DNA from 3 places in the Pseudomonas sp. FFPRI_1 genome. Region 2 is predicted to be linked to each of the others. Evidence: predicted binding sites of a transcription regulator. Region 2 holds the regulator's gene; each other region holds the start of a gene.

Region 1 (7,038 bases), 2.9 Mb from region 2:
GCCGGTCTTCGGCGCGTCATAACCCGGGATACCGGAAGCGTAGGTTTCTTTCCAGCTGGTGCCGCCTACCGGCTGCAGGCCTTGCTCGTTGGTGAAGCTGGCCAGGGAGATCTGACCGATCGGCTTGGTCTGCTCGTTGCTGAAGTTGGCCAGCATGACGCCGGTACCGTCGATGGTCAGGCTGCTGATCTGGCCAGTGGAGTAGCCGTTCTGCGCGATCACCGAACGGTTGCTGTCGCCGAATACCGAACCGGTCTTGGTCATGTCGATGCTGACACCGTTCGCCGCGCCTTTGGCACCGTTTGGAGTAAAGACGCCGTTGACGACGGAGCCCGGAGTCCAGGCAGCGGCCGACATGACAATGCTGTTACCGCTGACCGTGAACTGGCTGGTGGCAGGTGGAGTTGGCGCAGCCAGAGTCTTCAGCTTGCCCGAGGAGTCGAAGGTCATGGTAATCGGGGCCTGGTTGCTCATGCTGAACGCCGTGCCATCCGGATTACGACCCTCGATCAGGGTGTAGGTCTGCCAGGTGTTGGGGCCCGACTTGATCATGTACTGGTCCATGACGTGCTTGTTGCCTTGGCTGTCATAGACCGGGGTGCTGAACTGCTTGGTGTAGGTGGTGTTATCGTTCGGGTTGAACACGTACGCAGGCGAGGTCGAAGCCACATTGATCACATCAGCGTTGGAGTCCAGGTTGATGGTCGACGAGATCGAGTCGGTAGGCTTGGGCGCCAGGTTCGAAGTATCGATCCGCAGGTCGGTCAGCACACCGTTGATGATCTTGCCGTTGGCGTCCACGGCATAGCCTTGCAGGCGCGCAGTGCCATCGCTGTTGGTGATGTAGCCTTCCTTGTCGGTCTTGAAGGTACCGGCACGGGTGTAGGTCAGCGAGCCATTGGTGCTCAACACGAAGAAACCCTGCCCCTGGATACCCATGTCCAGCACGTTGCCCGTGTTGTTGATTTCACCGTTGGTGAACTGCTGGGAAACGTTGGCCAGGCGCACGCCGTTACCCACCACCTGGGTGCCGCTGCCCAGCTTGGTAGCGGAGTACACGTCGGCGAATTCCGCACGGGAAGACTTGAAGCCAGTGGTCGCAACGTTGGCAATGTTGTTGCCGGTAACGTCGAGCTGTTTGTTGGCAGCATAGAGACCGCTAAGGCCGATATTGAAAGACATATTCCACTCCTTGTGCCGGTTAGTCGGCTCTAGATACCAATAGTTTGTACTTTGGACAGGGCAATCGGGCTGCTCAGGCCAGCCAGGTTCAACATCAACTCGCCCCCGGTCTGACTGATGGTGACGCTGTTGACCGTCGCCGGCAGATAGGTGATCAGGTCAGTGCCCTTGCCATCGATGCTGGTGCTGGCCTTGAAGGTGTAGTTGCCCGGATCGGCCTTGGTCCCGTCGGTCTTGGTGCCATCCCAGACAAAGCTGGCATTGCCGGCCTTCTGGCTGCCCATGTCGATGGTCTTGATGGTGTTGCCATCCTTGTCGGTGATCGTCACCTTGACCGAGCTCACGCTGGACGGAACGCTGACCGAACCGTTCATGCTCTTGCTCGTGTCCACCTGGGTGGTACCGGTCTGGACGATTACCGAACGACCGACCAGGGACGAAGCCTGCAGGGCCTGGGACGATTTGTAGTTGCCCGTGATCGAGTTCACCGACGTGTTGAGGGTGGTGATCCCCTCCAGCGTGGAGAACTGCGCCAACTGGGCAACGAATGCACTGTTGTCCTGAGGATCGAGCGGGTTCTGGTTGTTCAGCTGGGTCACCAGCAGCTTGAGGAACGCGTCCTTGCCCAGGGCCTGCTTGCCGGTAGCGCTGTTGGTCGCCGCCGCCAAGCCGTCGGGACTGGTGTTGCTCGTCTTTTTCGACGAGTTCGCCAGAATATCCTTGAGGGATGGGGCGTTGGTGGTATCAGTAACGCTCATTGGATTCGCCCCTTATCACTGACCGAGGGTCAGGACTTTCTGCATCATGGTTTTGGCGGTGTTCATCATTTCAGCATTGGTCTGAAATGAACGGCTGGCAGAAATCATGTCCGCCATCTCTTCCACCACGTTGACGTTGGGGTAGTAGACATACCCCTTGGCGTCAGCGGCCGGATGGTTAGGCTCGTAACGGGCTTCGAGGTTGCTCTGATCCTCGACCACACCCAGCACCTGCACGCCTTGACCGGCAGCATCCTGGTTCTGGAACAGCGAATCGCTGCCACCGCTCTGCGCGCCCTGGAACATGGTGGCGAACACCGGGTGACGAGCGCGATAGGTCTGGTCGATGCTCGACGACACGCTCTCGGCGTTGGCAATGTTACTGGCGACGGTGTTCAGGCGGGTGGTCTGAGCACTCATGCCACTACCGGCAATATTGAAAACACTGGCAAGGGACATGGATTACTCTCCGCGCAGGGCTGAAACCAGCCCTTTGAATTTGCTGTTGAGCAGCGTGAAGCTGGCCTGGAAGTCCACCGAGTTCTGCGCATAGCTTGATTGCTCGAGCTGCGCGTCCACGGTGTTCTGGTCAATCGAGGGTTGCATCGGCGTGCGATACAGCAGCGACTCATCGCCACTGCTCAAGCCCTGTGCTTCGATATGCCGGCTATTGGTCATGTTCAACGCGAAGGAGCCGTTCTTGGCCTTGTCGTTCTGCTCGGCGAGCACGGCAGAGAAGTCCAGGTCCCGAGCCTTGTAGTTCGGGGTATCGGCGTTGGCGATGTTGTTGGCCAATACTTCGGCACGCTTGGCGCGAAAGCCAAGAGCCTGCTCGTGGATGCCGAGCGCTTTATCGAAGCTGATGCTCATGTCGGAAACCTTCGGGTGACCTGATTTTTCGTAATCTGGATATAGCAAGCCTCGTGCCAAGTCACCAAAGCCCATAAATCAAGGGGTTATTGACGGTCTGCCCGGCGGCAATGCCAGAAAAGCGGCAATGGATTTCCGCAAAACGCCGGCAAAGCGGCAATCACCCTGCCGCCTTCCACTTGCCCAGGATGAAATGTCGCGCACAAAAAAGGAGGCCCGAAGGCCTCCTTTTGCATTGCGGCAAGTGACAGTTACTTCGCCTGGTAAATGATCCCAGGACTGCACTGCACCATCTGATAGTGATCCGGCAAGCCATTGAGCGCTTCGGAAGCTCCCAGGAACAGGTAACCACCTGGCTTCAAGGTGCTGTGGATACGCATCAGGATGTCCTTCTTGACCTCGGCCGAGAAGTAGATCAGCACATTGCGGCAGAACACGATGTCGAACTTGCCCAGGCTGGCGTAGCTGTCCAACAGATTGAACGAGCGAAACTCCACCCGGCTCTTGATCGGCGCCTTGACCACCCAGCGCCCCGGCCCCTTGGGATCGAAATAGCGCTGCAGACGCTCGGCCGACAAGCCACGGCCAATCGCCAGACTGTCATATTCGCCAGTCTTGCAATTGTTGAGCATGGTCCCGGACAGATCAGTGGCAACGATCTGCACGCCCATCTTCAACTGGCCCATGTTGCTGCGCTCGAACTCATCGATGGACATCGACAACGAGTAAGGCTCCTGCCCCGAGGAGCAGGCCGCCGACCAGATCCGCAAACGCTGGTTGGGATTGGCCTTGATGGCTTCGGGAAGCACCTTGTTCTTCAACACCTCGAACGGATAGGTGTCACGAAACCACAAGGTTTCGTTGGTCGTCATCGCATCCACGACCATCTCGCGCAAACCGCTGCGTGGCTGGGTCTGAATACGCTGAACCAGCTCACCCAAGGACTTTATGCCTTGCTGCTCCATCAGTTTGTTGAGACGGCTCGAGACGAGATACTGCTTGTTTTCCCCGAGCAAAATACCACAGGCTTTTTCCAGGAAGACCCGGAACTGTTCAAAATCCAAATTACCCGTAGACAATGCTGCCGCCTCTTAAATCTATGTTCGCCAGGGGCTGATGCCCTCAGCTATGGTCTGCTGCTTTGATCCGGTCGACTACCCGGGATGCCAGGTCATCAGGACGGAACTTGGCAAGGAAGTCATCGGCACCGACCTTCTTCACCATCGCCTGATTGAACACCCCTGACAACGAAGTATGCAGGATGATATGCAGCTTTTGCATGCGTGGATCGTTACGAATCTCGGCCGTGAGGGTGTAGCCATCCATTTCGGGCATTTCGATGTCGGAGATCATCATGAGGAACTCCTCTTCCGGCTTCTTGCCCTCATCCACCAGCTTGCGCAGATAGTCCAGCGCCTGCCGGCCATCATTCAACGCCACGACCTCGACCCCCACCGTCTGCAGGCAACGGGTAACCTGCTTGCGTGCCACCGACGAATCGTCGACGGTCAGCACCCGCAGGGAAACAGCCTTGTGCTGGGTCTCGAGATCCACCACGCCCACCGAGATCGCCTCGGAGGTGGGCGCGACTTCGGCCAGTATCTTCTCCACGTCGATGATCTCGACCAACTGGTTATCGACCCGGGTCACTGCCGTCAGGTAATGATCGCGTCCGGTGCCCTTGGGCGGCGGATGGATTTCTTCCCAGTTCATGTTGACGATACGCTCCACCGAGCGCACCAGGAATCCCTGGGTCTTGGTGTTGTATTCCGTGATGATGACGAACGGATTGCTCTGATCCTGCAACCCGCCAGCCCCCGTAGCCATCGCCAGATCCAGGATCGGAATGGTCGCCCCTCGAATATTCGCGACACCGCACACGACAGGATTGGACTTGGGCATCAAAGTCAGCTTGGGGCATTGCAGCACCTCGCGAACCTTGAATACGTTGATCCCGTAGAGCTGCCCACCGTCCAGACGGAACAGCAACAGCTCCAGGCGATTCTGCCCAACCAATTGCGTGCGCTGGTTTACCGAATCCATTACACCAGCCATGCCCAGACTCCCCAAAGCTTTAAGATCCGACGCCCGTTAAATGCTAAACGGCACGAGGCTTGCTTTTTAACTGTTATGAACGCCAAAACGACATTTTTCCGACGCCTGACATCCCCCTACCGCGCATTGCTCTGCGGGCTGTCGGCGTTGTGCATTTTAAACCCTGGCGGCCCTGCCGTTGCTGATTCGGTCACCCTGCCTGATCTACTTATCGGCGTCACTCAGGGGTTTCTTGAATTCACGGTAGAAGACTACCTGGCAACCAGTCAAACGGAAGGTCGCTATGAAATCCAGGTCAACCAGTTGGATCCTCGCATGCGCATGCCTGCGTGCGACAAGGAATTGACAGCGAGCCTGGAAAGCCCGGCACAACCGCTGGGACGGGTCACGGTCAAGGTACGCTGCGAAGGCACCTCTCCCTGGACCGTATTCGTGCCGGCCCAGGTCAAGCTGTTTCGCGAAGTGGTCACCACTTCGCGCCCGCTCAAGCGCGCCGGCATCATCGAACCCGACGACGTGGTACTCCGGGAACGGGACATCAGCCTGAGCAACCAGGGCTACCTGACCTCGGTGGACCAGGCCATTGGGCAGAAACTTGTCCGACCAATGGTCGCCGACCAACTCATCACCCTGGCCCACCTGGAGCAGGCTGAAGTCGTACGCAAAGGCGATCAGGTGGTGATCTCGGCCCGCAGTGGCACCTTGAATGTGCGGATGCCCGGCGAAGCACTGTCCAACGGCGGCATGAGCGAGCAGATCCGAGTCAAGAACCTCAACTCGCAGCGGGTGATCAAGGCCCGAGTTACCGCGCCCGGACAGGTGGAAGTCGCCATGTAGATGACTGGCGCTCCCCCCGCTCGTTCCCTAAACTGTGGCCGAAAGAGGGTCGCAGATACCTGAGCTGGCTTGTCGACAATTGAGCCTAAAGTTTTTCAGGGTATGGCCGAAAACATGGCAAGCGTCCAAATACCCAGAGGTTTTCTTCATCATGGTCATCGACTTCAGCCGTTTAAACAGCTCCCCTTCACTGACAGGCAGTACGCGCACCAGCACCAGCAAGGATATCGGCGATGCCGACAAGTCCGCACCGCTGGCAAGCGCCGCCGAGACCAGCAAAAGCGGGGAATCGGTTCACCTCAGCAATGAGGCTCAACAGTTGCAGAAAATCACTGACAAGCTGCGCGATCAGCCTGCTGTCGACAAAGCCCGAGTGGCCGAGTTGAAGCAAGCCATTGCCGATGGCAGCTATAAGGTCGACAGCAACCGTATAGCCAGCAAACTGCTCAACTTCGAAGCCCAGCGCTAGCCCCAGGCTCGCGCCAGGCTTTTGGACGCTTAATCCCCAAGGCCAGCCATGCACGACACCAACCTACTGCAACTGATCAACGATGACCTAGCTCCAGCGCAACAGCTGCTGGAGCTGCTGCGGGCCGAGTCCATTGCCCTGCACGGCCGCGACATGCCGTTGCTGGAGGATATCCTGGCGCAGAAGCAAGCCCTGGTCATATTGCTGGAACAGCATGGCCGCAAGCGCACGCAGATCCTTGCCAGCCTGGACCTGCCACCCAATCGCAAGGGTCTCGAGCAACTGGCCAGCCACTCGAGCCTGGGCGAGCAACTGCTTGAGCAAGGCAGCACGCTGACTCAACTGCTCGCCGATTGCCAAGCCGCCAACGAACTCAATGGCCGCTCGATCCAGATTCAACAAGCCACCACTGCCAACCAGTTGAAGATCCTCAACGGTGGCGAACCTCCTGCGCTATACGACGCCCGCGGCTCTACCTCGATGCTTGCGAAGCCACGCCCACTCAGTCAGGCTTGACCGTCAAAAATGAGAGCGTGCTACCCAGCCGTGAAACATGCTGGCAAAATGCCAGTTTTTGCGTGTAGTTGTATTTTGTCTGGAGACTGATGAACCGTGTTCAATGCCACAAACGCGGAAGATGCTCCGCAGCCACCCAAGGTGTTCACCACTGCGTTGGAGATTTCCTCCAACCTGCGGCTGCTGCAAGAGAGTCACGACCCGCTGATCATCACTTTCCATGAGCGCAGCCAGCGTTTTCAGAGCTACCTGGTGGAAGTGGACCGCGACAGCAACATGATCGCCCTTGACGAGATGATTCCTCGCGACGGCGAGCGCTTCATGCTGGCAGGGGAACCGTTTCGCGTCGAA
Region 2 (7,038 bases):
AATGGCAACTCTGAAAGCTCAGCATCTGGCCAAGAGCTACAAGAGCCGCCAGGTCGTGCGTGATGTCAGCCTGTCCATCGACAGCGGGCAGATCGTCGGCCTGCTCGGCCCCAACGGTGCCGGCAAGACCACCTGTTTCTACATGATCGTCGGCCTGGTCCAGGCCGATCAGGGCCGCGTCCTGATCGACGACCTGGATGTCAGCCACCAGCCGATGCACGGCCGCGCCCGTGCCGGTATCGGCTACCTGCCCCAGGAAGCCTCGATCTTCCGCAAGCTCTCGGTGTCCGACAACATCATGGCCATCCTCGAGACCCGCAAGGAACTCGACAAGGCCGGCCGTCGCCAGGAACTGGAAAGCCTGCTGCAGGAATTCCATATCAACCATATCCGCGACAACCTCGGCATGAGCCTGTCCGGTGGCGAACGCCGCCGAGTGGAGATCGCCCGGGCCCTGGCCACCGCACCCAAGTTCATCCTGCTGGACGAACCCTTCGCCGGTGTCGACCCGATCTCGGTCGGCGACATCAAGCAGATCATCCACCACCTGAAGGCCAAGGGCATCGGGGTGCTGATCACCGACCACAACGTCCGGGAAACCCTGGACATCTGCGAGACCGCCTACATCGTCAACGACGGGCAACTGATCGCTGAAGGCGATTCCGAGACCATCCTGGCCAATGAACTGGTCAAGGAAGTCTATCTGGGCCATGAGTTCCGCCTGTAAGGGCTGAGGTGTAGGGCTAGACGCCAGAGCGCCGGGAACAATAAACCCTACAAATTTTATTGTTACCGCGCTCTAGGCAAACACTTCAGTTTCAGGCATATAATTTGCTTATGTTTGGCGCTCCGGCGCCCTGTAGTGGATGGCGCATGCGCGCCGGCAAATAAGGTGTTAAGCCCCTGCCATGAAACCATCGCTAGTCCTGAGAATGGGCCAGCAGCTGACGATGACACCGCAGCTGCAACAGGCCATCCGCCTGCTCCAATTGTCGACCCTGGACCTGCAACAGGAAATCCAGGAAGCCCTGGAGTCCAATCCGATGCTCGAACGCCAGGAAGAAGGCGACGACTTCGACAACAGCGACCCCCTGGCCGACAACCCCGAGTCCAAACCCAATACCGAGATCCAGGAACCCTCCTACCAGGAAGCCGCCCCCACGGTGGACAACCTCGAGGACGGCGAGTGGAGCGAACGCATTCCCAACGAACTGCCGGTGGATACCGCCTGGGAAGACGTCTACCAGACCAGCGCCAGCAGCCTGCCGAGCAACGATGATGACGAGTGGGACTTCACCACCCGCACCTCGGCTGGCGAGAGCCTGCAAAGCCACCTGCTCTGGCAGTTGAACCTTGCACCGATGTCGGACACCGATCGCCTGATCGCCGTGACCCTGATCGACTGCATCAACAACCAGGGCTACCTCGAGGAGACCCTCGAGGAAATTCTCGAAGCCTTCGATCCTGAACTGGATATCGAGCTGGACGAGATCGAAGCCGTCCTGCACCGCATCCAGCAATTCGAACCGGCCGGCATCGCTGCCCGCAACCTGGGCGAATGCCTGTTGCTGCAGTTGCGTCAGCTCTCGGCGAAAACCCCTTGGCTGACCGAAGCACAGCGCCTGGTCGGCGACTACATCGACCTGCTGGGCAGCCGCGACTACAGCCAGTTGATGCGCCGCATGAAACTCAAGGAAGACGAGCTGCGCCAGGTCATCGAGCTGGTGCAAAGCCTCAACCCGCGCCCCGGCTCGCAGATCGAATCCAGTGAAGCTGAATACGTGGTCCCGGACGTCATCGTGCGCAAGGACAACGAGCGCTGGCTGGTGGAGCTGAACCAGGAATCCGTACCGCGCCTGCGAGTCAACGCGCAGTACGCCGGTTTCGTTCGCCGTGCCGATACCAGCGCCGACAACACCTTCATGCGCAACCAGTTGCAGGAAGCCCGCTGGTTCATCAAGAGCCTGCAGAGCCGCAACGAAACCCTGATGAAGGTCGCCACCCAGATCGTCGAGCACCAGCGCGGCTTCCTCGAGTACGGCGATGAAGCCATGAAGCCCCTGGTTCTGCATGACATCGCTGAAGCGGTGGGCATGCATGAATCGACGATTTCCCGGGTGACCACGCAGAAATTCATGCATACCCCACGGGGCATATATGAACTGAAATACTTTTTCTCGAGCCACGTCAGCACCTCTGAAGGCGGTGAATGCTCGTCCACGGCGATCCGCGCAATCATCAAAAAACTGGTCGCGGCGGAAAATCAGAAAAAGCCGTTGAGTGACAGCAAGATCGCTGGTTTACTGGAGGCACAAGGCATTCAGGTAGCCCGTCGCACCGTCGCCAAGTACCGCGAATCCCTTGGGATCGCGCCTTCCAGCGAACGCAAGCGGTTGATGTAGCCGCCGGGCTGGCCACAGCGTTTCAGGGTGTGCCGAACCTTCCGGGCCGCATTCAGGCGCAGCGGGTTCGGACACAGTCTAGGTGGCAGGCAACCCAGCCTGCCGCGTTATGCACTGGCAACGAAGGAGAAGCTGTATGCAAGTCAACATCAGTGGACACCAACTCGAAGTGACTGAACCCCTGCGCGTCTACATCGGCGAAAAACTCGACCGGCTGGAGCGCCACTTCGACAAGATTACCAATGTGCAGGTCACCATGGCTGTCGAGAAGCTCAAGCAGAAAATCGAAGCCACCCTGCACATCCACGGTGGGGAGGTCGTCGCCAATGCAGAACATGACGATATGTATGCCGCAATTGACCTGCTCACCGACAAGCTTGACCGCCAACTGAAAAAGCATAAGGAAAAGCAACTCCACCTTCTCCAAGGTACGGGTCGCTAACACTCCCCTCCCATGATCCGACTTGAAAGCATCCTGACCCCCGGCCGTTCCCTCGTGAACGTGCCGGGCGGCAGTAAAAAACGCGCCCTCGAACAAATTGCCAACCTGATCAGCCGCGAAGTGCCTGATCTGGAGATGCAGGATGTCTTCGAGAGCTTGATTGCCCGTGAAAAACTGGGATCCACCGGTTTTGGCAACGGCATCGCCATTCCCCACTGCCGCCTCAAAGGCTGCGAGTCGCCCATCAGTGCCTTGATGCACCTGGACGCTCCGATCGATTTCGACGCCATCGACGGCGCACCGGTGGACCTGCTGTTCGTCCTGCTGGTCCCGGAAGCGGCCACCGATGCACACCTGGAGCTGCTCCGGCAGATCGCCAGCATGCTCGATCGCAAGGAAGTTCGTGATCGGCTGCGCAGTGCCACCAGTAACGAAGCCTTGTATCAGGTTGTCCTGGACGAGCAAAACGGTCAGTAATCATGCGCTTGATCATCGTCAGCGGCCGCTCCGGCTCAGGTAAAAGCACCGCCCTCGATGTTCTCGAGGACCACGGCTACTACTGCATCGACAACCTGCCGGCCGGGCTGCTGCCCGAGCTTGCCGAACGTGCGCTGATTCACACCGAACTGGCCCAACCGCTGGTGGCGGTGTCCATCGACGCACGCAACCTGCCCAGCCACTTGTCGCGTTTCCCCGAGTTGCTCGAAGAAGTGCGCAGCCGGCACATCCAGTGCGATGTGCTTTATCTGGACGCCGACGAGGAGACCCTGCTCAAGCGCTTCTCGGAAACCCGTCGCCGCCACCCACTGAGCAGTGCCAACCGTTCGCTGGCAGAGGCCATCCACGATGAAACCCAGTTGCTGGGGCCGATCGTCGATCTGGCGGACCTCAAGGTCAACACCACCAATCTGAACCTCTACCAACTGCGCGACACCATCAAGCTGCGGCTGCTGAACCAGCCCGAGCCCGGTACCGCGTTTTTGGTGGAGTCCTTCGGGTTCAAGCGCGGCATGCCGGTGGATGCCGACCTGGTGTTCGATGTGCGCTGCCTGCCCAATCCATATTGGAAACCCGAACTGCGCGCTCAATCCGGCCTGGACGCCCCGGTGGCCGAGTACCTGGCCGCGCAGCCCGATGTCGAGGAAATGTTCCAGGACATCTCCAGCTATCTGCTCAAGTGGCTGCCACGCTTTGCCGCCAGCAACCGCGCCTATGTGACCATCGCCATCGGCTGCACCGGTGGGCACCACCGTTCCGTGTACCTGACCGAGCGCCTGGGCCAGGTCCTGCAAAAACCCCTGAAGAACGTCCAGGTTCGCCACCGCGACCTTAGCTGAAAGGATCTACCCCGCGATGCCAGCTCTGGAAATTGAGATCATCAACAAACTGGGCCTGCATGCCCGAGCCTCAGCCAAATTTGTCGGCGTGGCCGGCCAGTTCCCCTGCCAGATCCGCGCCGGCAGGACCCCGGAATCCATGGTCGACGGCAAGAGCATCATGGCCATGATGATGCTGGCCGCCGGCAAGGGCACCAAGATCCATCTGAGAACCGAAGGCGAGCAGGAACAGGAAGCGCTGGACGCGCTGGTGGCATTGATCAACAACTTCTTCGACGAAGGCGAGTAACCCCGAACCGGGCACTCGCTCGCCACAAGGCACTCAGGCGAGTGCCGTGTCCATCACCATCATCAGGCAGAAACCGATACACAAGCCAAGGCTGGCCAACTTCTCATGCCCGTTACGCCGCGACTCGGGAATCACTTCGTGAGTCACCACCAACAGCATGGCACCCGCGGCCAGGGCCAGGCCCAATGGCAACAGCAACTCCGCCAGGCTTACCAGCCATGCGCACAACAGGGCGAAGACCGGCTCCACCAGACCTGAAGCCGCACCGATCAGGAACGCCTTGACCCGCGACATTCCCGCCCCCGCCAGCACCAGTGCAATCACCAGGCCTTCTGGTACGTCCTGCAGGGCAATGCCCATGGCCAGGCTGTCCGCATCGGGCATGCCGCCGCCGGCCGACACCCCCACCGCCATCCCTTCCGGAATGTTGTGGGCAATGATCGCAAACACAAACAGCCAGATGCGCGGGGCAATCACCGGATGCTCCGGCGTCCCTACCAGGACCTCCGGGCAGCCCCCGGAAACTTTGCGATCCACCAGAAACAGACCAAAGGCTCCCAACAGGATGCCGAAGCAGATCAGACCGCTGGCCCCCCAGGCAGACAACCCCAGGTCCTGGGCGGCGGCAATGCCGGGAACGATCAGTGAAAACGCCGTCGCCGCCAGCATCACACCAGCACCGAAACCCAGCAGAGTGTCACTCACGGCGATTGGCATCCTGCGGATCACCAGCACCGGGACCGCCCCCAGCGCCGTGCCCAGGGCGCAGATAGATCCACCCTGCAATGCACGCAGCAGTCGTGGCTCCAGGTCAAGCCAGCTCAGCCCTTGAGCCACCAGCAATGCGGTGCCCGCCAACAGCAACAGCGAACCGAAGGCATAACGAAACATCCGTCCGCTGCTGATCGCCAGTGTTTCAGTGCCCATAGTCGGCCTTAGATCTTGTTTTGAGGGAGAGGATCAGGCCATCGCGGCCTGGTAGCGTTGGGCAACTTCCGGCCAATTGATCACGTTGTAGAAGGCATTGATGTATTCCGGCCTACGGTTCTGATAACGCAGATAGTAGGCGTGCTCCCACACGTCCAGGCCGAGAATCGGGGTATTGCCATTCATCAGCGGGCTGTCTTGGTTGCCGCTGCTCTCCACCACCAGTTTTTTCTCCGGGGTCACGCTGAGCCAGGCCCAGCCACTGCCGAAACGGGTCAACGCAGCCTTGGTGAACGACTCCTTGAACCGCTCGAAACCGCCCAACTGCTGCTCGATCGCCTGGCCCAGCGGGCCATCCGGCTTGCCACCACCGGCGGGAGTCATGACCGCCCAGAACAATGAGTGGTTGGCATGGCCGCCCCCCTGGTTGATCACCGCAGCGCGCAGTTGCTCCGGCAGGTGCTGCACGCTGGCCACCAGTTTTTCCACCTCCCAGCCCGCCCACTCGGTGCCCTCCACCGCCGCATTGAGGTTGTTGATGTAGGTCTGGTGGTGCTTGCTGTAATGAATCTCCATGGTTTGCGCATCGATGTGCGGTTCCAGGGCGTCATAGGCGTAAGGCAAGGCAGGCAAGGTAAAGGACATATCAGTGCACTCCATGTAAGGGGCTGTCGGGGGACGCGCTGTCCAGGGACAAGCGCGCGACGTTGCTGTCCAGCAAGCGGTGAGTACGGGGGTATTCGCCGTGGTCACCGATGAAGTTGAGCAGCTCGACGTAGGTCTTGCTGCTCTGGCGCAGGGCGGCCTCCCGCAGTGCCAGGGGCAGGCGGCTGTCCTGCATGGTCTGCAACAGACGCTGGTGGATCGCACAGAGGTATTCCGCGCTCTCCTCCGGCTGGTTCAGGCGCAAATGCAGGTCTGCCAGGTTGTGATGGGAGATCACACAGGCTGCCACCGCTTCGTCGGGATTCGACCAGCGCTCGAACAACACCTGGGCCAGGGCCAGCGCCTGCAGGTAGAACTCGCGGGCATCCACCAGTTCGCCTTGCATGAACAGGCGGTTGGCCCTTTCGATCGTGCGTTTCCAGTGCTCCATGGTGAGCCTCCAAAGCGGTGTCGAGGGTTACACGCCGCCCGCGGTGAGTTTTTCCGGATCCAGCAGGATCTCCAGCTGGCTGCGTGGCAGGTCGGTGTGTTCAAGTGCCACGTCGATCACCGGGCGACCTTGCTTGTAGGCGGTCTTGGCGATCTCGGCGGCCTTCTGGTAGCCGATGATCGGGTTCAGGGCCGTGACCAGGATCGGATTGCGCGACAGCGCTTCCTTGAGCTTGGGCTCATTGACCTTGAAGCTGGCGATGGCCTTGTCCGCCAGCAGGCGGCTGGAGTTGGCCAGCAACTCGATGCTGCTCAAGAGGTTCTGGGCGATGATCGGCAGCATCACGTTGAGTTCGAAGTTGCCCGATTGCCCGGCCACAGTGATGGTGCTGTCGTTGCCGATAACCTGGGCGGCGACCATCGCCGTGGCTTCCGGAATCACCGGGTTGACCTTGCCCGGCATGATCGAGGAGCCCGGCTGCAGGCCTTCCAGCTCGATTTCACCCAGCCCCGCCAATGGGCCGGAGTTCATCCAGCGCAGGTCGT
Region 3 (7,038 bases), 2.2 Mb from region 2:
AAAGTCGAACCGCTGACCTTCAGCGTCACCGGACGGGCCGAGGTGGAGCAACTGCACACCCTCGACACCCTGAAGAACCGGGACTTCGTGAAGTGGCAGAAAGTCGTGGTCGAAGGCCTCAACTATCAGCATGACGACAGCCTTTCGATCACCCGTATCAACCTGACCCAGCCCTATGCGCGCTTCATCATCAACGATGACCGCACCACCAACGTCGACGACCTGCTGATTCCCCAACCGGCCAGTAACGCCCCCAAGAGCACGGCCAAGGCCCCCGCCAGCCAGGGCAAGGCGCTGGGCATCCATATCGGCGGCATTGCCATCAACGACGGCTCGGCCAACTTCGCCGACCTGACCCTGACCCCGAACTTCGCCACGGCCATCCAACAACTCAACGGCCAGATCGGCACCATCGACAGCCGCCAGTCCAAACCCGCCGACGTGGACGTCAAGGGCAAGGTCGACCGCTATGCACCCGTGACCATCAAGGGCAGCGTCAACCCGTTCGACCCCATGGCCGCCCTGGATATCGCCACCAGTTTCAAGCGTGTGGAACTGACCACCCTGACCCCTTACTCCGGGAAGTTCGCCGGCTACCGTATTCGCAAGGGGCGCCTCAACCTCGACCTGCACTACATGATCACCAAGGGCCAGCTCAAGGCCGAGAACAAACTGGTGGTGGAGCAATTGCAGTTGGGTGAGAAAGTCGACAGCCCGGATGCCGTGGACCTGCCGATCCGCCTGGCGGTGGCCCTGCTCAAGGACACCGACGGCAAGATCTCCATCGAGCTGCCGATTTCCGGCGACCTGAACAACCCGCAGTTCAGCGTGATGCCGATTGTCTGGCAGACCTTGCGCAACCTGGTATTGCGCGCGGCAGAAGCGCCCTTCAAGTTCATCGGTGGCCTGATCAGTGGCGGTGGCTCGGAAGACTTGAGCAGTGTTTCCTTTGCGCCGGGCTCCAGTGAATTGAGCAAGGAATCGGAGTCGGCACTGACCACCCTGGCCAAGGCCCTCAAGGAGCGCCCGGCCCTGCGCCTGGAAATCGAAGGCACCAGCGCCCAGAGCAGCGACGGTCCGTTGATTGCCCAGCAGCGTCTCGAGCGTGAATACCAGTACAACTACTACAAGATCCTCCAGCGCCGTGGCGACAAGGTGCCAGCCCAGGCCTCCCTGCTGCAGGTGCCGGACGGCGAAAAAGCTCCGCTTCTGGAAGGCATCTACCGCACCCGCCTGAAGCAGCAGCCGCCCGCCGAATGGGCTCAGCTGAGCCGTGACGAACGCAGCGCCAAACTGCGTGAAGGCCTGATCAAGTTCTGGGGCGCCAGCGATGTGCTGCTGCGCCAACTGGGCCAGGAGCGTGCCAGCAGCATCAAGGACTTCCTGGTGGACAAGGGCCAGTTGGCCGATGACCGGGTCTACTTCATCGATGCCAACCTGGGCCAGGCCGAGAGTGACGGCCGAGTGATCACGCCCCTGCACCTGGACAGCGAATAAGACCAGCGCCGAGCCGGACCAAAGGCTTTCCCGCGCCCAATAGAACAGGCCCCGGCACAATGTACCGGGGCCTGTAATGATCACGTCCCTGTGATCTTCCGCATGAACCCTTGAAAGAGGCGGCAGACGTATTACCTGGCTCGTCTGCCGCCCCCTCTCCCTGTCCAGGCGAGAAGCTTGCGCCTTATTCGGCTTTCAGGCCGTCAGCGGAAACCGCCTTGACGCCTTTGATTTTCTTGGTGATAGCCACGGCGGTTGCCTTTTGTGCTTCGGTGACCGCCACGGTGGACGACAGCGACACGACGCCCTTGTTGGTTTCGACCTTGATGTCAGTGCCAGGAATGCCTTTCTCGGTTACCAGATCGCTTTTCACTTTGGTGGTGATCCAGGTATCGGAGGTGGCCTCTTTGGCCTTGGTCACTTCACCGGCAGCCACAACCATCGGCGACTGGGTGCTTTGAGTGGTCTGCGCAAAAGCCACGTTGGCCATGGTCAGGGTCAGAGCGGTAGCAGTTGCAGCAGCGATAGCGAACTTCTTCATACGAGTAACTCCTGTTCTTTTAGAAAGCCTGCGCCGTGTCCTGGCAACAGGGTTATCAGGGATGTTGCAGGGGCTATGCCAAGTTTTGATCGATAAAAATATTCATATAAATCAATAAGTTATGAATATTTTAAATTTCCTGAATCATGCAAATTGCATGACCACCCACCAATCTGCATGCAAGTTGCGGGTTTTGCCGTTGCTGTCGAACCGCTCCGTTGCCCTCACCTGCGGGTGCTCCCTCAAGCGCCATCTGCGCCACAGCCCTTGGGCGCGTAGTCCGCCTCCACCGTGGTGCTGCAGGTCCAGCCGGATGTCGCTGAGCGGGTCAGGGTCAGGTTCTTGTTCAGCACCGGGCCCGGTGCATTGAGAATGGTGCAGGCAATGCTGCCTTCGCCGGTGGCGGCGGTCCCCTCGGCACTCATCCGGCAATTGGACGTCAGCGCCGTGCCGCCGGCCAGGACCAGGGTCGGATCGGTCCCCTGGTTCAGCAGGTCCTCGACATTGACCTTGAGGGCCGAGGCCTCGGCCAGCGCGGCGATCACCTTGGCTCGTGCCTGATACTTGGAATACAGCGGCATGGCCACGGTTGCCAGAATGCCGATGATGGCCACCACCACCAGCAGTTCGATCAGGGTAAATCCGCATTGCTTTTTCATGGGCTGCCTCCTGGCATGAACGAAAGTTGCATGAACAGTCAGCTCAAAGCACGCCCTGTGCCAGGGCACAGCCCTTGTAATCCGGGCCCTGGAGAGGCGATAGCCGATGGCCTTGAGCGCAAGGAGTTGCACAAACTGACAAATTTCGTCACCCAGTGCCCCTCTCCGGCAGGTACCCGGCAGCTAGGCTTGAGCAGGTGCCCGGCAGTCAGGCCTGTACCCCGGCAAGGAACGTACGGGGACATTGGCGATCTATCACCCGCTCGATGACCCAGGGGCATCCCGGCCCGCAATCCACAGTTTCTACAAGGATCGAACCATGGCGGTAAAAGCACCTGCAGCCAGTGTCTATCTCTGGCAAGGCACCGACAGCCAGGGCCACACCACTAGCGGTGAGCTGAGCGCCACGAACCCGGCCCTGATCAGGGCGCAATTGCGGCGACAAGGCATCACCCCTGCCTGGGTCCGTCGCAAGCCCAGGGGCTGGCCCCGCCTGGGCCAACGGATCAAGGCTCGGGATATCGCGCTGCTCACCCGGCAGCTGGCAACCCTGATGCAGGCGGGCGTGCCGCTGCTGCAATCCTTCGACATCATCGCCGAGAGCTTCGAACAGCCCCTGATGCGGCAGTTGCTGAGCAGCCTCAAGCGCGACATCGAAGCAGGGTCCAGCCTGGCCACTGCGCTGCGCAGGCATCCGCGCCATTTCGACGAGCTGTATTGCAACCTGGTGGATGCCGGCGAACAGGCCGGGGCCCTGGACACCCTGTTGGAGCGAGTTGCGAGCTACAAGGAAAAGAGCGAGAACCTCAAGGCTCGCCTGAAGAAAGCCATGGTCTATCCCCTGGCGGTGATCGGTGTGGCCATCGTGGTCAGCAGCATCCTGTTGCTCAAGGTGGTTCCCCAGTTCCAGAGCCTGTTCGCCGGGTTCAATGCCGAGTTGCCATGGCTGACCCAGCGGGTCATTGCCCTCTCGCAGAGCCTCCAGCGCCAGGGTGGCCTGCTACTGCTGGGCAGCCTGCTGGCCGGGTTCGGGGCGCGCCTGGCCTATCGGCGCTCTGCGCGCCTGCGCGACATCCTGGATGCGCGCCTGCTGCAATTACCCCTGGCCGGCCCGCTGCTGCACAAGTCCGCGGTGGCCCGCTACGCCCGCACCCTGGCCACCACCTTCGCTGCCGGCGTGCCCCTGGTGCAAGCCCTGGAGTCGGTGGCCGGGGCCAGTGGCAACAAGGTCTACAAGCAAGCGGTGGAGCGCATTCGCCAACAGGTCGCGAGCGGCATGCAATTGAACTTTGCCATGCGCACCAGCGGCGTCTTCCCTACTATGGCGATCCAGATGACCGCCATCGGAGAGGAATCCGGGACCCTGGATCATCTGCTGGAAAAGGTCGCGGTGCATTATGAGGCCGAGGTGGACAACCTGGTGGACAGCCTGACCAGCCTCATGGAGCCTTTGATCATGGTCATCCTGGGCGGTATCGTCGGCGCCCTGGTGGTTGCCATGTACCTGCCCATCTTTCAACTTGGTACAGCGATCTGAACATGTCCCTGACTGAAGTCCTGACCCTTTACCCCATGGCATTCGTGGCGTCGGCCCTGGTGCTGGGGCTGATCGTCGGCAGTTTTCTCAATGTGCTGGTCTGGCGCCTGCCGAAGATGCTCGAGCGTGATTGGCGCGCCCAGGCCCTCGAAGTACTGGGCCTGGCGCCTGAACCGCCGAGCGCGCCCTACAACCTGATGCAGCCCCACTCCCAGTGCCCCCACTGCGCGCAGCCGATTCGCCCCTGGGAGAACATTCCACTGCTCAGTTACCTGTGGTTGCGTGGCCGTTGCGCGCACTGCAAGGCCGGCATCAGCCCGCGCTATCCGCTGACCGAACTGGCCTGCGGCCTGATCTCGGCATTAGTGGCCTGGCATTTCGGCTTCGGCTGGCCCGCAGGCCTGTTGCTGGTGCTGAGTTGGGGGCTGCTGGCCATGAGCCTGATCGACGCCGATCACCAACTGTTGCCGGACGTGCTGGTCTTGCCGCTGCTCTGGCTGGGGTTGATCGTCAACAGTTTCGGTTTGTTGGCCAGCCTTGGCGACGCCTTGTGGGGAGCAGTGCTCGGCTACCTGTTCCTGTGGTCGGTGTTCTGGCTGTTCAAGCTGCTGACCGGCAAGGACGGCATGGGCCACGGCGACTTCAAGCTGCTGGCGTTGCTCGGCGCCTGGGGCGGCTGGCAGATTCTGCCGCTGACCTTGCTCCTGTCGTCCCTGGTGGGCGCCATCCTCGGCACCGTCATGCTGCGCCTGCGCCAGGAAAAGACCTCGACCCCGATCCCCTTTGGGCCCTTTCTGGCTATTGCCGGCTGGATTGCCATGCTCTGGGGTGGTCAAATAACCGACTTCTATTTGCAGTTTGTCGGTTTCCAATGACTCGCTCCGTTGTTACACCCTGGACCCTCGGCCTCACTGGCGGCATTGGCAGCGGCAAAAGCGCTGCCGCCCAGCACTTCATCGACCTTGGGGTGCATGTGATCGATGCCGATCACGCTGCCCGCTGGGTGGTGGAACCTGGCCGCCCGGCCCTGGAGCAGATTGCCCGGCACTTCGGTGACGGCGTGCTGCAAGCCAATGGTCAGCTGGACCGTGCGGCCTTGCGCAAGCTGATCTTCGAAGTCCCCGAGCAGCGCCGCTGGCTGGAGGCCCTGCTGCATCCGTTGATTGCCGAAGAAATTGTCAACCACCTGGCCCGCGCCGAGTCGCCCTACGCGATCCTGGTGTCGCCCCTGCTGATCGAATCCGGCCAGTCGCGCATGACCCAGCGGATCCTGGTGATCGATGTGCCGCAACAATTGCAGATCGAGCGTACCCTGCAACGCGACCAGATCAGCGAACAGCAGGTCCAGGCCATTCTCCAGGCCCAGGCCAGCCGAGAAGAGCGCCTGCGCCATGCCGACGATGTGCTGGTCAACGACCGCGACCACGCCTGGTTGCGCAGCGAGGTCGAACGCCTGCATCACTTTTACCTAACTTTGCGTGGAGGCCAGTCATGAGCCAACCCTTGACCGTCGAATGCCCAACCTGTGGCGCCCCTGTGGAATGGAATGCAGCCAACCTCAACCGGCCGTTCTGCTCAGACCGCTGCAAGCTGATCGACCTGGGGGCCTGGGCCGCCGAGGAACACAAGATTCCGGTAAGCCCGGATGCCGAGGATGACCTGTTCTCGGAAGAACTGCCGCCCCGCGCCCACTAAGGGCGTCACCCGGCGCCGGTCAGGGCCGCATGAAGCTGTAGTCCTGATCGTCGTCGAGGTTCTCCGCAAGAAACTGCAACTCGTCCGCCAAGTCCTCGATGCTGCGTACACTCTTGCTCTGCTGCACCACCGCGCTGAGCAGGGCACGCAGGCTCAACCCCGGCTCAAACCCTTCCTGCTGGGCGTTATGCAGGCTGTCGCGCACTTCCTGTCGAGCCCACTGGTAGACACTCATGACCGCACTCCCAAGATTTTTGCCGAGCATGCAGCGCGCTCGAAAGCTCGGGATTGATATGGATCAAGGACGCCGATCCTCGTCTTTCCAGGGTGCCGAGAGGTAGCGGGTGCGATTGAAGGTTTCCAGCCATTCCGGGCAGAACACCACCAGCGCGCTGATCACCATGCCGTTGATGAACGCCTCGGGGAAAATGATCATCCACAGGTAGCCGACAAAATCCTCCAGCCATTCGGGCATGGCAAAGCGCTCGTCGATCCACAGCAACCCCAGGCCGCAAAGCAGGCACAGCAGTGCCGACAGTGCCGCGGCAAAGAACCCGGAACAGAAGATGTACACGAAGGGGTTGCGCGGCTGTGCCCGCTCCACCAGCCAGGCACAGCCCTCGGTCACCGCCACCGGCAACAGGATCAGCAACACGCCATTGACCCCCAACGCCGCCAGATCCTGGCGTCCCAGCGCCAGCAGCCCCAGTTGTGCCGTCAGCCCGCCAACGATTGCCAGCGGCCAGTCCAGCAGCAGGGTCACTGCGGTCATGCCAATGAAGTGATAAGACACCCCGGTATCGAAGTCCCGCCGCACCAGCCATAGCAGAAACAGGGCGAACACGGTCCCGAACAGCAAGTGTTGCCGGCGACTGTCGGTGAACAGCTCGACCCAGGGCGCCCGCAGCACCGCCCAGATCAGCACCGGCACATAGAGCAACCAGCCGATGCTCAGGCTTTGCGGCGACAGCAACGCCGAGCTGATCATGGCTGAAGCCGCTCCAGCGCCTCGGCCAGTTGCCCGGCGGTGGAATACTCCTGCCGAGAGACCAGGCGGCCTTCCTGCAGTTGCAACCACAGGACCTTGTCATCGGCTGCGGGGTAACGCG

Evidence for each region. The regulator sigma-54, encoded in region 2, starts transcription at its own class of promoters, with help from an activator protein. The targets are predictions, from matches to a motif close to ANTGGCATNNANNTTGCTNT.
Region 1: a site for sigma-54 is predicted at 2,852-2,871, ahead of flgB (flagellar basal body rod protein FlgB). Genes of this name have one in related genera too.
Region 3: a site for sigma-54 is predicted at 2,743-2,762, ahead of ACZ5BO_RS29980 (pilin). Genes of this name have one in related genera too.

What each region holds. Positions count from the first base shown of each region.
Region 1 covers NZ_AP029168.1:5,941,368-5,948,405, forward strand. Annotated here, with positions in the region: gene flgE (flagellar hook protein FlgE) at 1-1,182, opposite strand, end outside; gene flgD (flagellar hook assembly protein FlgD) at 1,212-1,940, opposite strand; gene flgC (flagellar basal body rod protein FlgC) at 1,956-2,399, opposite strand; gene flgB (flagellar basal body rod protein FlgB) at 2,403-2,810, opposite strand; gene cheR (protein-glutamate O-methyltransferase CheR) at 3,062-3,889, opposite strand; gene ACZ5BO_RS26395 (chemotaxis protein CheV) at 3,933-4,865, opposite strand; gene flgA (flagellar basal body P-ring formation chaperone FlgA) at 4,941-5,702, shown strand; gene flgM (flagellar biosynthesis anti-sigma factor FlgM) at 5,854-6,171, shown strand; gene ACZ5BO_RS26410 (flagella synthesis protein FlgN) at 6,220-6,687, shown strand; gene ACZ5BO_RS26415 (flagellar brake protein) at 6,784-7,038, shown strand, end outside.
Region 2 covers NZ_AP029168.1:1,327,636-1,334,673, reverse strand. Annotated here, with positions in the region: gene lptA (lipopolysaccharide transport periplasmic protein LptA) at 1-2, shown strand, start outside; gene lptB (LPS export ABC transporter ATP-binding protein) at 2-727, shown strand; gene ACZ5BO_RS05940 (RNA polymerase factor sigma-54) at 909-2,402, shown strand; gene hpf (ribosome hibernation-promoting factor, HPF/YfiA family) at 2,539-2,844, shown strand; gene ptsN (PTS IIA-like nitrogen regulatory protein PtsN) at 2,857-3,321, shown strand; gene rapZ (RNase adapter RapZ) at 3,324-4,181, shown strand; gene ACZ5BO_RS05920 (HPr family phosphocarrier protein) at 4,198-4,470, shown strand; gene ACZ5BO_RS05915 (ZIP family metal transporter) at 4,504-5,397, opposite strand; gene ACZ5BO_RS05910 (superoxide dismutase) at 5,431-6,042, opposite strand; gene ACZ5BO_RS05905 (hypothetical protein) at 6,044-6,493, opposite strand; gene ACZ5BO_RS05900 (class II fumarate hydratase) at 6,521-7,038, opposite strand, start outside.
Region 3 covers NZ_AP029168.1:6,688,085-6,695,122, forward strand. Annotated here, with positions in the region: gene ACZ5BO_RS29970 (DUF748 domain-containing protein) at 1-1,497, shown strand, start outside; gene ACZ5BO_RS29975 (BON domain-containing protein) at 1,682-2,038, opposite strand; gene ACZ5BO_RS29980 (pilin) at 2,281-2,697, opposite strand; gene ACZ5BO_RS29985 (type II secretion system F family protein) at 3,017-4,234, shown strand; gene ACZ5BO_RS29990 (prepilin peptidase) at 4,237-5,109, shown strand; gene coaE (dephospho-CoA kinase) at 5,106-5,729, shown strand; gene yacG (DNA gyrase inhibitor YacG) at 5,726-5,929, shown strand; gene ACZ5BO_RS30005 (hypothetical protein) at 5,949-6,164, opposite strand; gene ACZ5BO_RS30010 (energy-coupling factor ABC transporter permease) at 6,228-6,917, opposite strand; gene ACZ5BO_RS30015 (FAD/FMN-containing dehydrogenase) at 6,914-7,038, opposite strand, start outside.